2 linked regions of the Actinocorallia herbida genome follow. The protein of the gene in region 1 interacts with the protein of each later gene in a pairwise test. Links are inferred from orthologs where the notes say so. Each region holds a gene or a part of one and is shown on either strand. Other genes may lie near its edges.

The links.
Region 2: the proteins of EDD29_RS15690 (region 1) and grpE interact in binary tests that used the Escherichia coli proteins (3 or more experiments, as listed by UniProt). The link is inferred for Actinocorallia herbida from one-to-one orthologs.

What each region holds. Positions count from the first base shown.
Region 1 is NZ_RJKE01000001.1:3,352,649-3,359,112, forward strand. Bases 1,063-4,060 are described here. They hold EDD29_RS15690 (Nramp family divalent metal transporter), read right to left. Parts: upstream 3,172-4,060; coding sequence 1,954-3,171; downstream 1,063-1,953. Other genes in these bases: EDD29_RS15685 (CoA-acylating methylmalonate-semialdehyde dehydrogenase), read right to left, coding at 1,063-1,866; EDD29_RS15695 (hypothetical protein), read left to right, coding at 3,235-3,693; EDD29_RS15700 (TetR/AcrR family transcriptional regulator), read right to left, coding at 3,818-4,060. Also shown: EDD29_RS15680 (hypothetical protein), read right to left, coding at 1-324; more of EDD29_RS15685, read right to left, coding at 361-1,062; more of EDD29_RS15700, read right to left, coding at 4,061-5,104; EDD29_RS15705 (PucR family transcriptional regulator), read left to right, coding at 5,271-6,464. UniProt on the Escherichia coli protein: H(+)-stimulated, divalent metal cation uptake system. Involved in manganese and iron uptake. Can also transport cadmium, cobalt, zinc and to a lesser extent nickel and copper. Involved in response to reactive oxygen.
Region 2 is NZ_RJKE01000001.1:8,917,880-8,924,345, reverse strand. Bases 3,467-6,466 are described here. They hold grpE (nucleotide exchange factor GrpE), read right to left. Parts: upstream 5,246-6,466; coding sequence 4,688-5,245; downstream 3,467-4,687. Other genes in these bases: dnaK (molecular chaperone DnaK), read right to left, coding at 5,242-6,466; dnaJ (molecular chaperone DnaJ), read right to left, coding at 3,467-4,616. In the rest of the region: ATP-dependent chaperone ClpB, read right to left, coding at 397-2,991; EDD29_RS40615 (heat shock protein transcriptional repressor HspR), read right to left, coding at 3,021-3,446; more of dnaJ, read right to left, coding at 3,447-3,466. UniProt on the Escherichia coli protein: Participates actively in the response to hyperosmotic and heat shock by preventing the aggregation of stress-denatured proteins, in association with DnaK and GrpE. It is the nucleotide exchange factor for DnaK and may function as a thermosensor.

The sequences.
Region 1 (6,464 bases):
GAGTTCGTCCTCGGGTTCATGGGTGCCGCCCGGTGGTGGGTTTCCCGGCGTAGCCGGGTTCTTCGACAGGCCGCTACCGGGCCCGTGGGCGCGGTCCGGGTTCGTGAGGGGTCCGGAGACCCCATAGGGGAGCAGGGCCGTGCGGATCCCGTCGAGGTCCTCTTCGCGCAGGCCCAGCGCGCGCAGCGCGGCGGGCTCGCAGGCTGCGAGCTCGCGCGCGGTGTAGAGCCGCGCGCGCCAGATCCTGTTGAAGACGCGGACCGGGAGGTCGAGGCGTTCGACGTGGGTGTCGCCGAGCGGGTCGAGAGAGTGCTCCGAGACCATGCGCCGATCCTGCCACGGCGCGCCGCGGCCGTCCTGTCAGTCGTTGGTCGGGAAGGCCAGGGCGAGGCCGGTCGACGGGTTCGTCGCCGGGTCGGGCCAGCGTGAGGTGACGACCTTGGCGCGGGTGAAGAAGCGGACGCCCTCCATGCCGTGCGCGTGGGTGTCGCCGAAGAGGGAGGACTTCCAGCCGCCGAACGAGTAGTAGGCGGTGGGGACCGGAACCGGCACGTTGATGCCGATCATCCCGGCGTGCACCTCGAACTCGAAGCGCCGGGCCGCCCCGCCGTCGCGGGTGAACAGCACCGCGCCGTTGCCGTACTGATTGGCGTTGACGAGGGAGATGGCCTCCTCGTAGGTGCCGACGCGCAGGACGCCGAGCACCGGGCCGAAGATCTCGTCGGTGTAGACGGTCATGTCCGTGGTGACCTGGTCGAAGAGGGTCGGGCCGAGCCAGAAGCCGTCGGGCCGGTCGGCGACGCGCAGGTCCCGGCCGTCGATGACCAGCTTCGCCCCGGCCGCCACGCCCGCGTCGACGTACGCGGAGACCTTGTCGCGGTGCTCGCGGGTGACGAGCGGGCCCATGTCGCAGCCGAGGGTGCCGTCGCCCACCCGCAGGGTGCCGACCCGCTCGACGATCCCGGCTATGACGTCGTCGGCGATCGGCCCCACCGCGACGAGCACGCTGACCGCCATGCAGCGTTCGCCCGCCGAGCCGAAGGCCGCGTTGACGGCGGCGTCGGCGACGAGGCCGAGGTCGGCGTCCGGCAGCACGACCATGTGGTTCTTCGCGCCGCCGAGCGACTGGACGCGCTTCCCGGCGGCCGAAGCCCGCTCGTTGACGTACCGGGCGATCGGGGTGGAGCCGACGAAGCTCACGGACTGCACGTCGGGCGAGTCGAGCAGCGCGTCGACCGCCTCCTTGTCTCCCTGGAGCACGTTGAAGACGCCGTCGGGCAGCCCCGCCTCCTGCCACAGCCGGGCGATCCACAGCGACGCGCCGGGATCCTTCTCGCTGGGCTTGAGCACCACGGTGTTGCCCGTCGCGATCGCGATCGGGAAGAACCACATCGGCACCATGGCGGGGAAGTTGAAGGGGCTGATGACGGCCACGACGCCGAGCGGCTGCCGCTTGGAGTGGGTGTCGACGCCCGTCGACACCTGCTCGGAGAACTCGCCCTTGACCAGGTGCGGGATCCCGCACGCGAACTCCACGACCTCGAGCCCGCGGCTGACCTCGCCGACCGCGTCGTCCAGGACCTTGCCGTGCTCGGCGGTGATGATCGCGGCGAGTTCCTCCTTGCGCTCGTCGAGGAGGTCGCGGAAGCGGAAGAGCACCTTGGCGCGCTTGGCGAGGGACGTCGAGGCCCAGCCCGGCACCGCGCGCTTCGCCGAGGCGATGACGGCCCGTGCGTCGGCGTCGCTCGCCAGCCTGACCTTCCCGGAGACGGCGCCGGTGGCGGGGTCGGTGACGTCCGCGGTCCGGGGCGAGCCGCCGGAGAAGGGTGCGTTGTCCAGCCAGTGCTCGGTGATGTGCTCGGTCATGCGGCTCATGCTGGGGCGATCCGGCACCGCGCACAACCGACACTGTGTCAAGCCGGAGGGACGGCGCTGGAACATGTTGTCAAGCCGTCAGCCGTGGAAGGTGAGGTACAGCAGCACCGTGTTCAGCGCGATCACCAGCGCGGCGACGCAGCTCGCGGCCACCGTCGTGCCCCATTTGTTGACGTGCTCCCCCATGACGTCCCGCCGGCTGGTGAGCATGACGAGCGGGACGAGCGCGAAGGGGATGCCGAGCGAGAGCACGACCTGGGAGAGCACGAGGGTCGCGCTCGGCTCGGCGCCCAGCGCCAGCACGACGACCGCGGGCACCACGCTCACGATCCGCCGGGCGAGCAGCGGGACGCGGCGGTGCAGCAGCCCGCGCATCACCTCGGCCCCGGCGGCGCTGCCGACGGACGTCGAGGCGAGCCCGGAGCCCAGCAGCGAGACCGCGAACAGCAGCGCGACGCCCGCGCCCAGCTCCGAGGTGATCACCTCGTGGACGCCCTGCAGCGTGCCCGTGCCCGGCGCACCGTGCAGGTTCGCCGCCGCGACGACGAGCAGTGACAGGTTGAGCACTCCGGCGCCGAGCAGCGCCGCGACCACGTCGAGCCGCGTCGCCGCGAGGAGGGCCGGGATCGAGAGCCCCGCGCCGCGCCGGTCCAGCCGGGTGACGGTCAGGCTCGAATGGAGGTAGATGACGTGCGGCATGACGGTGGCCCCGATGATGCCGGACGCGAGCAGCACGCTCTCGTTCCCGGCGAAGGTCGGGACGAGTCCGCGGGCGAGCTCTCCGGGATCGGGCGGCCCGACGAACAGCCCCGCGACGAACCCGACCGCGATGAGCGCGAGGAACCCCATGATCACGCGCTCCAGCGCGCTCTGCCCGCGTTTGTCCCCGACGCGCAGGACGGCGAGGGAGACCACGGCCGTCAGGACCGCGCCGAGCACGAGCGGAAGGTCGAAGAGCAGCCACAGCGCGATGGCGCCGCCGACGACCTCGGCGAGGTCGGTGGCGATGACGACGGCCTCGGCCTGGAGCCAGTAGAGGATCCTGGCCGGCCGGGGGAGCCGGCGGCCCAGTTCGCCCGCGAGGGAGTGCCCGGTGACGAGGCCGAGTTTGGCCGAGAGGTACTGGACGAGGACCGCCATCGCGTTCGCGAGCACGACGACCCAGACGAGGGTGTAGCCGTACTTCGCGCCCGCGGTGACGTTCGTGGCGACGTTCCCGGGGTCCACGTACGCGACCGCGGCGATGAAGGCGGGCCCGAGCAGGATGGCGGGGCGCGGCCGTGTTCCCATGAGCATGGCGACACCCTAGCCCGTGACCAACTATTTGCTCCATATTCGGGAGTGGGATACGTTCGTGGAGTGCCTACCGCAGTGATCCGGGTGATCGTCGACGCCGAAGGCGCGCTGACCCGAGCAGAGTACGAAGCGGGAATCGGGCGGCTCGCCGCCCTCGACCTCGAGGTCATCGCCGCCCCCGGCGCGCGCCTCGCCGACCGCCGCCGCGAGATCGAGTTCATCGCGGAAGACCTCGACCAGGGCCGCTCGGCCCAGGACTACGCGGACCTGTGCGTGTCCGCCTTCGGCCTCCCCGCCGAACTCGGCGTCACCACGTACATCAGCCGCGGCACCGACGACGACGCCCTCGGCGTGCTGAACCGCTTCGGCGTCGTCGCCGACGTCACCCGCAGCTACACCGACGACGACGAGCTGGTGACGGTCACCATCGCCCGCGCCGAAAGCCGCCGGGTCCCCGAAAGCCGCCTCCACACCGCCCTGGAGGCCGCCCTCAACTGCGAAGTCCGCATCCGCTTCGCCTGACCCCGCCCCCGAACCCCCGACCTCGCCGGAACGTTCCGGCTCAAGACGGCCGGATCGGGATGGACGCGCTCGGACGCCGTGTCCGCCGCATTCGGCTCCGGGCGGCCTCTTCCGGGCGGCGCTCTCAGCGGCGGGGGGTGAGGAAGCCGCGGAGGAGGGAGCCGCGGAGGAAGGCATGGGTCCGGGGGGCGCTGGTGCGGCCGAAGTCCTGGTAGGGGAGCCAGACGACGGCGCGGACGTGCGGGCCCAGCTGGCCCGGGTCGCTGATGGGGCGGACCGACCGGTCCGCGATGCCCTGGGTGAGCAGCCGCTCCAGGAGGCGGAAGCGATTCTGGGTCTGCTCGAAGTACTCCTGGAAGGGGGCGCTGGGGGCGCGGAGGCCGCGGGAGCTGAACTTCACGATGTCCGACTCCTGGCGGAAGCGGCGCTTTCCGTGCACGAAGACCAGCGCGAACGCGTCGACCGAGGCGGCGACCGAGGTACCGGTCGTCAGGACGCTGCGCAGCGCCAGGTCCATGCTCGAGGTGTAGCCGCCGAGCACCTCCTTGAGGAGCTCCTCCTTGGAGTCCACCCTGCGGTAGAGCGTGCCCATCCGCACCTCCGCGGCCTCGGCCACGTCGCGGATGGTGGTGGCGCTGTAGCCGCGTCGGGCGAACTCGGCGCGGGCCGCGGCGATGATGTCCTCCCGGGTGCCCGACCCGGTGGGCTCGTGCAGGGCCGGCCACTCGGCCATCGCCGCGCGGGCCGCATGCATCGCCGCGGAGTCGTCCAGGGTCCGGTCGTCGGGGCAGTCGGTGACCAGCCCTTCGAGCAGGAGGTCGCAGGTCTGCCGCGCGATGTGCACGGCGTCGGCCTGGGACGGCACGTTCAGCGCCGCGTTGAGCGTGAGGTGGTGCAGGGCGAAGCGCAGCAGCCCGAGATCGCGGGCGCGCGCCTCCGACGCGGGGACCAGGCCCTCGGTGGCCCGCTTCCACACCTTCTCCAGCGCGGGCGCCTGGAGCTTGAGCGCGGTGCGGAAGCGCTCGGTCGCCACGCTCGGCGCCTCGTAGGAGTAGAGGCGCAGGGCGGCGCGGCTGCGGATGGACAGCTCCGTCACCTCGCGGGCGACGTACCTGAGCCGTTCCTCCGGCCCGCCGTCGATCGAGGTCAGCCGCCGCGACGTCTTCGCCGCCAGCGCGCTCAGCTCCTGGTCCAGCTCCGTGAGGATCTCGACCGCGATCTCCTCTTTCGCCGCGAAATGGTGGTAGAGGCTGCCGGGCAGGATCCCCACCGCGTTGGCGATGTCGGTCATGGTGGTCGCCGAGTACCCGGAGACGGCGAAAAGGCGCGCGGCCACCCTGCGGATCTCGTCGGTCCGCTGGCGCGAGACCGGGGATGCGGCGGCGTCGACCAAGCGAGACGACGTAGTCACGGAACCAAGTATGCCCCCTCGGCGACGCGTGGTGACACCCGATCCGGTCGGTCGCGACCAAACGTCCGATCGGATCAACTATTTGGTCCGCCCTCTATCGGAGTGCCAGGTCCCGGGGCCATACTCGGAAGATCCGGAGCTCGATGAACGTGGAAGGGAGCGCCAAGTGCGCGAGGGTGCGGCGGTTCTCGCCGACGTCGGCGGCGGCGGTCCGCGACGGTCGGGGACGGGGACGAGACCGGCAGACGGCCTCGGATCCCTCACCATCGCCGACTTCCTCGCGCTGCCCCTGACGGGCGAGGGACTGCCCGCGGTCCTCGCGGGCGCCGACGGGCTCGGCCGGAGCATCCGGTGGGTGCACGTGCTCGAACTCGCCGACACCGAGGGCCTGCTCCAGGGCGGCGAGCTGATCCTCACCACGGGCATCGCGCTGCCCCAGGAGCGCGCCGAGATCAGGGCCTACATCGACGGGCTCGTCGCCCAGCGCGTCGCCGGGCTGGTGATCGAGCTGGGCCGCCGCTACGCGGAGGTGCCGCCGGTGATGGTCCGCGCCTGCGAGCGCAGGGGCCTGCCGCTCGTCGCGCTACGGCGCGAGGTCCCGTTCGTCAGGCTGACCGAGGCGGTCCACTCCGCGCTCATCGACGGCCAGCGCGAGCTGCTCCAGCGGACCGCCGCCGCGCACGAGCGCTTCACCGCGCTGACCCTCGCCGAGGCCCCCGCCGAGGAGCTGGTGCGCGCGGCGGCGGAGCTGGCCGGGGGGCAGGTCGTGTTCACCGACCGCCTGCACCGCCTCCTCGCGCTGGACGCCCGCGACGGCTCCGCGGAACTGCTGCTCGGCCGGTGGCGCCGCCGCACCCGCACCCTCGCGCCCGCCGTGGGCGCGGAGGCGGACGCCGAGAGCTGCTCGGCCACGGCTCCGGTCCAGGCGCGCGGGCGCGGCTGGGGCAGGCTCACCCTGTTCACCGCGCACCCGCCCGGTCCCGCACAGCTCATGGTCCTGGAGCGCGCCGCCGCCGCCCTGGCGATCCGGCTGCTGATCGAGGGCGAGGACGAACTCGTCGCCAACGCGCGCCGGTCGGTGCTCGCCGACATCATCGCCGCGCGGCACGGCTCGCCGGAGGCGGTGCACGCCCGCGCCGAGGCGCTCGGGCACCCCACCCGCGACCGCACCTACCTCCCGCTCGTGGTGCTCGGCGCCGGCGCGGACCTGACCGAGCCGGTGCGCGGCGCGCTGGCCGACACCCGCCTCCACGCCCTGCACGGCCCGTTCGTCGCGGACCGCTGGGGCGTCCTCCTGCTGCTCCGCGACGATCAGTCCGACGAGCACGTCGACGCGTTCGCGCGCGGCCTCCACGCGAGG
Region 2 (6,466 bases), 5.6 Mb from region 1 along the record:
CATGGGCTCGCGGAAAAGAACTGTCGGCCGGGGCGCATGAAGGAATTCCGGAAAGGGTCCGGTGAAAGAGAAGGCGCGTGGTCCGGTAGCCGAAGGCGAACGGCAAAGGAGCCGACAGGCGCACTGTCTCGATGAGAAGGGTGCACAGGTGGGGTCGCTGTGATGGCGGGCGCTCCACGGCGCCTCAGGCCCACCTCGTGCTGCGGGAGCCGCTCGGCGGCTCGACCGGAAGGGATCAGATCTCCATGACGGAGACATTAGCCCGGCCCCGCACCGGACGTCAACACCTTTCTGTGAAGTGCCCGGAATTCACCCGGCACGGTGCGGAGGAAAGGTCGAAAAATGGAGCGGCCCGCGCCCCCGGGGAGGGGGTGCGGGCCGGGGAAAGGCGCCGGATCAGCGCTTGCTGAGCGGGACCGTGGAGTGGACCGCCAGCTTGTCCGTCGCCGGGTCGACCTCGACGGTGACCTCGGAGCCGTCGCGGATCTTGCCCGACAGGAGGCCGCGGGCGAGCTGGTCGCCGATCGCGGTCTGCACGAGGCGGCGCAGCGGACGGGCGCCGTAAGCCGGGTCGAAGCCTGTCCGGGCGAGCCACGCGCGGGCGTCGGCCGAGACCTTGAGCGAGAGCTGCCGGTCGGCGAGCCGGTCGGCCAGGCGGTGCACCTGCAGGTCGACGATGTCGGCGAGCTCGTCCTGGGACAGCGCGTCGAAGACGATCACGTCGTCGAGCCGGTTCAGGAACTCTGGCTTGAACGCCATCCGGACGGTCTTCATGACCGCCTCCCGCTGGGCCTCCTTGCTCAGCGACGGGTCGACCAGGTACTGCGACCCGAGGTTGGAGGTGAGGATGAGGATGGTGTTGCGGAAGTCGACGGTGCGGCCCTGGCCGTCGGTGAGGCGGCCGTCGTCGAGCACCTGGAGCAGCAGGTCGAAGACCTCCGGGTGGGCCTTCTCGACCTCGTCGAGCAGCACCACGCTGTACGGCCTGCGGCGCACCGCCTCGGTGAGCTGCCCGCCCTCCTCGTATCCCACGTAACCGGGAGGGGCTCCGACGAGCCGGGCGACACTGTGCTTCTCGGAGTACTCCGACATGTCGATCCGGGTCAGCGCCCGCTCGTCGTCGAACAGGAAGTCCGCGAGCGCCTTCGCCAGCTCGGTCTTGCCGACGCCGGTCGGGCCGAGGAACAGGAACGAGCCCGTCGGCCGGTCGGGATCGGCGACGCCCGCACGGGAGCGGCGGACCGCGTCGGACACCGCGATGACCGCGTCGCGTTGCCCGATCAGGCGGGCGCCTATGACGTCCTCCATGCGCAGCAGCTTCGCCGTCTCGCCTTCCAGGAGCCGCCCCGCCGGGATCCCCGTCCACGCCGACACCACGTCGGCGACGTCGTCGGGCCCGACCTCCTCCTTCACCATCGCGCCGCGGGTCTCGGCCTCCTCCGACGCCTGGGAGATCTCCTTCTCCAGGGTCGGGATCTCGCCGTACAGCAGCCGCGACGACGTCTCGAAGTCGCCTTCGCGCTGCGCCCGCTCGGCGAGGCTCTGCAGGTCGTCGAGCTTCTTCTTGAGCTCGCCGACCCGGTTCAGGCCGGCCTTCTCCTGCTCCCAGCGGCCGACGAGGCCGTGCAGGTGCTCCTGCTTGTCGGCGAGGTCGGCGCGGAGCTTCTCCAGCCGCTGCCGGGACGCCTCGTCGGACTCCTTGGCGAGCGCGAGCTCCTCCATCTTCATCCGGTCGACCGTGCGCTGGAGCTGGTCGATCTCGACCGGCCGGGAGTCGATCTCCATCCGCAGCCGGGAGGCGGCCTCGTCGACGAGGTCGATCGCCTTGTCCGGCAGGAACCGCGAGGTGATGTAGCGGTCCGACAGCGTGGCCGCGGCGACCAGCGCCGAGTCGGAGATCTGCACCTGGTGGTGCGCCTCGTACCGGCCCTTGAGGCCGCGCAGGATCGCGATGGTGTCCTCGACCGACGGCTCGCCCACGAACACCTGCTGGAAGCGGCGCTCCAGCGCGGGATCCTTCTCGATCCGCTCGCGGTACTCGTCCAGCGTGGTCGCGCCGATCATGCGGAGCTCACCGCGCGCCAGCATCGGCTTGAGCATGTTGCCCGCGTCCATCGCGCCCTCGGCCGCGCCCGCCCCCACGACGGTGTGCAGCTCGTCGATGAACGTGATGATCTGTCCCTCGGACTCCTTGATCTCGTTCAGGACGGACTTGAGCCGCTCCTCGAACTCGCCGCGGAACTTCGCGCCCGCGACCATCGCGCCGAGGTCGAGCGAGATGAGCCGCTTGTCGCGCAGCGACTCCGGCACGTCGCCGGTGACGATCCGCTGCGCCAGCCCCTCGACGACGGCGGTCTTGCCGACGCCGGGCTCGCCGATGAGCACGGGGTTGTTCTTGGTGCGCCGCGACAGCACCTGGACGGTCCTGCGGATCTCCCCGTCCCTGCCGATGACGGGGTCGAGCTTGCCGTCCCGCGCCTTCTGGGTGAGGTCGACGCCGTACTTCTCGAGCGACTGGAAGGTGTCCTCGGGGTTCTCGCTGGTGATGCGCCCGTGCCCGCGGACCTTCTCGAACGCGTCGAGCAGGGCGTCGGGGGAGGCGCCGTACTCGCGCAGCAGGTCGGCGACCTGGCCGCCGTCCGTCGCGAGGCCGACCAGGAGGTGCTCGGTGGAGACGTACTCGTCCTGGAGCTGGCGGGCGCGTGACGCCGCGGTGTTCAGCGAGGCGAGGAGCTGGCGCGAGGTCTGGGGCGCCGCCACCGTCGATCCCTGCGCCTTCGGCAGGTTCGCGATGAGCTCCTCCGTGCGCCGCCGGATCGCCGACGGGTCCGCGCCCACCGCCTCCAGCAGCGGGACCGTCGTGCCCTCGCTCTGCGCCAGCAGCGCCGCGAGGAGATGGGCCGGCTCGACCTGGGGACTGCCCTCCGAGGCCGCCCGGCGGACCGCGACCGAGACCGCGTCCTGGCTCTTGTTGGTCAGCTTGTAGTCCATTGGATCAAACCCCCGGGTTCAAAAATCCTTCAGTCTTGCTGCTTTCGCCAGAGGACGACCCCGGTCTGGCGGATCGGGACCAGATCGCCCCCGCGCCCCTCCCCGCGCATCTGCGCGAGTCTGGCGGCGACGGCACGGGTGGACTCGAGTTCGTTGCCCAGCTCCTCGACGAGCCGTCTCAGCCGTCCGAGCTCATTGCGCAGCTCGTCGTTGGAGCGCTGGAGTTCGAGGATCTTGCTGATGCCCGCCAGGTTGACCCCCTCCTCCTGGGAGAGCCGCTGGATCTCGCGGAGCGCCGCGATGTCGCGCGCGGAGTACCGGCGGCCCCGGCCGGACGCCCGGCCGGGGGAGACCAGCCCCATGCGGTCGTAGGTGCGCAGCGTCTGCGGGTGGAGACCCGACAGTTGCGCCGCGATCGAGATGACATAGACCGGGGTGTCGTCGGGGAAGTCCACTTACCCCTCCCTAGCCTGCTGCACCAGGGTCTGGCGCAGGTCGTCGCCGCGATGGGTCTCCGACAGGTCGGTGAGCGACTTGCGCTCCTCGTCCGTCAGCTTCTGTGGCACGTTCACCTCGATGGTCGCCAGGAGATCGCCCCTGGAACCGTCGCGGCGGGTCGCGCCCCTGCCGCGCACCCGGAAGGTCCTGCCGTTCGGGGTGCCCTCGGGAATGCGCAGCTTGACGGGCTGGCCGCCGTGCACCGGCACCATGATCTCGGCGCCGAGCGCGGCCTCGGGGAACGTCACCGGGACGGTCACCATGAGGTTGTCGCCGTCGCGGCCGAAGACGGGATGTCCGGAGACCTTGAGCTTGACGAGCAGGTCGCCCGCCGGGCCGCCGCTCTCGCCGGGCGCGCCCTTGCCCTTGAGCCGGATGGTCTGGCCGTCCTTGACGCCCGCGGGGATGCGCGCCTGGATGGTGCGGGTGCCGATGGCCCGGCCGCTGCCGTTGCAGGTCGGGCACGGGTCGTCGACGACCATGCCGCGGCCGTGGCAGTGGCTGCACGGCTCGGCGAACCCGAAACCGCCCATGTTGCGGGTCTCCTGGCCGGTGCCTTCGCAGTAGGGGCAGACCCGAGGCAGGGTGCCCGCCTTGGCTCCGGTGCCCCGGCAGGTCTGGCAGGGCGCCTCGGAGGACAGCCGGAGCGGGACCGTGATCCCGTCCAGCGCCTCGCTGAAGGTCAGGGTCACCTCGGACTCGACGTCCTGGCCGCGCCGCGGCCTGCGGGTGGAGGTGGTGCGGGTCTGGCCGCCGCCGCGGCCGAAGAGGCCGCCGAAGAGGTCGCCCAGGCGCTCGCCGGCGCCGGCCCCTCCCGGGGCGTTGCTGCCGAAGAGATCGTTGAGGTCGAAACCCTGCGGACCTCCGCCCGGACCGCCCCCGCGGAACGCGCCCCCGTACGCCCTGACCTCGTCGTACTCCTTGCGGCGCTTGTCGTCGGACAGGACGTCGTAGGCCTCGGAGATCTCCTTGAAGCGCTCCTCGGCCTCGGCGTCGCCCTTGTTGGCGTCGGGGTGGAACTTGCGAGCGAGCTTCCGGTAGGACTTCTTGATCTCGTCCTGGGTGGCGGTCTTGGCGACACCGAGGGACTTGTAATAGTCCTTCTCAAGGTAGTCCTTGGTGCTCACCGGCTCCCCTTCGAAATGTGCTGCGGATCTCGTCCCGGGGGCGGGCCGCCGCCCCCGGGACCGGTGTCAGTTCAGGCCTGCGGGCCGGCGACGACCACACGGGCCGGCCGGACGACGCGCTCGCCGATCCGGTATCCGGGCTGGTAGACCTCCAGCACCGAGTCCTCCTCCACGTCCGCGGACGGGACGTGGGTCAGCGCCTCGTGCACGTTCGGGTCGAACGGATCGCCGACCGCCCCGTACCGTTCCAGGCCCAGCTTGCCGAGGGTCGTCTCCAGGGACTCCCCGACGGACTTGAAGGCGCCGACGAGCTCGTCGTGCTCGCGGGCCTTGTCGATGCTGTCGAGGATCGGCAGCAGGTCGGTGAGCACGCCCGAGATGGCCTGCTCCCGCACGGCCACCCTGTCGCGTTCCACCCGCTTGCGGTAGTTCACGTACTCGGCCTGGAGCCTCTGAAGGTCCTTGGTGCGCTCCTCGAGCTGCTCGCGCAGTTCGGTGGAGGCCTCATCGACCGCTTCGTCGGCCGGAGCCGCGGACTCCTCCTCGGTGGGAGGAGTCCGCAGCTCGCCCGTCTCAGGATCGATGCGCCGCGAGTCGCGGATCACCGGTTCTTCCTGAGAACTGCTCACTTGGCGTCCTTGTCGTCGTCGATGATCTCGGCGTCCACGACCTCGTCGTCCTGGGCGCTCTGGTCGGCGCCGGGTGCGGCGGTGTCGGCGGAGCCGTCGGCCTGCTGCTGGGCGTAGAGCGCCGCGCCGAGCTTCTGCGACGACTGGGCCAGCTTCTCGGCCGACGCCTTGATCGCGTCGGTGTCGGTGCCCTCGAGGTCCTTGCGCACCTCGGCGATGCCGTCGGTGACCTCCTTCTTGAGGTCCTCGGGCAGCTTGTCCTCGTTCTCCTTGACGAACTTCTCCGTCGAGTAGGTGAGGGTCTCCGCCTGGTTGCGGATCTCGGCCTGCTCCTTGATCCGGCGGTCTTCCTCGGCGTACTGCTCGGCCTCGCGCATCATCCGCTCGATGTCGTCCTTCGGCAGCGCGGAGCCGCCGGAGATGACCATCGACTGCTCCTTGCCGGTGCCGAGGTCCTTGGCCGAGACGTTGACGATGCCGTTGGCGTCGATGTCGAAGGCCACCTCGATCTGCGGGACGCCGCGGGGCGCCGGGGGCAGGCCGGTGAGCTGGAAGGTGCCGAGCTTCTTGTTGTACGCCGCGATCTCGCGCTCGCCCTGGTAGACCTGGATCTCCACGGACGGCTGGTTGTCGTCGGCCGTGGTGAAGGTCTCCGAGCGCTTGGTCGGGATCGTGGTGTTCCGCTCGATGATCTTGGTGAAGATGCCGCCCTTGGTCTCGATGCCGAGGGACAGCGGGGTCACGTCGAGGAGCAGGACGTCCTTGACCTCGCCCTTGAGGACGCCGGCCTGGAGCGCGGCGCCGACGGCCACGACCTCGTCGGGGTTGACGCCCTTGTTGGGGTCCTTGCCGGCGAGCTCCTTGACCAGCTCGGTCACCGCGGGCATGCGGGTCGAGCCGCCGACCAGGACCACGTGGTCGATCTTGTTGACCGTGATCCCGGCGTCCTTGATGACCTGCTGGAACGGCGCCTTGCAGCGGTCGAGCAGATCCGAGGTGAGCCGCTGGAACTCCGCCCGGGTGAGCTTCTCGTCGAGGTGCAGGGGGCCCTCGGCCGAGGCCGTGATGTACGGCAGGTTGATCGTGGTCTCCGAGGAGGAGGACAGCTCGATCTTCGCCTTCTCCGCGGCCTCACGCAGGCGCTGGAGCGCCATCTTGTCCTTGGAGAGGTCCACGCCGTGCGCGTTCTTGAAGTTGGTGACCAGCCAGTCGACGACCTTG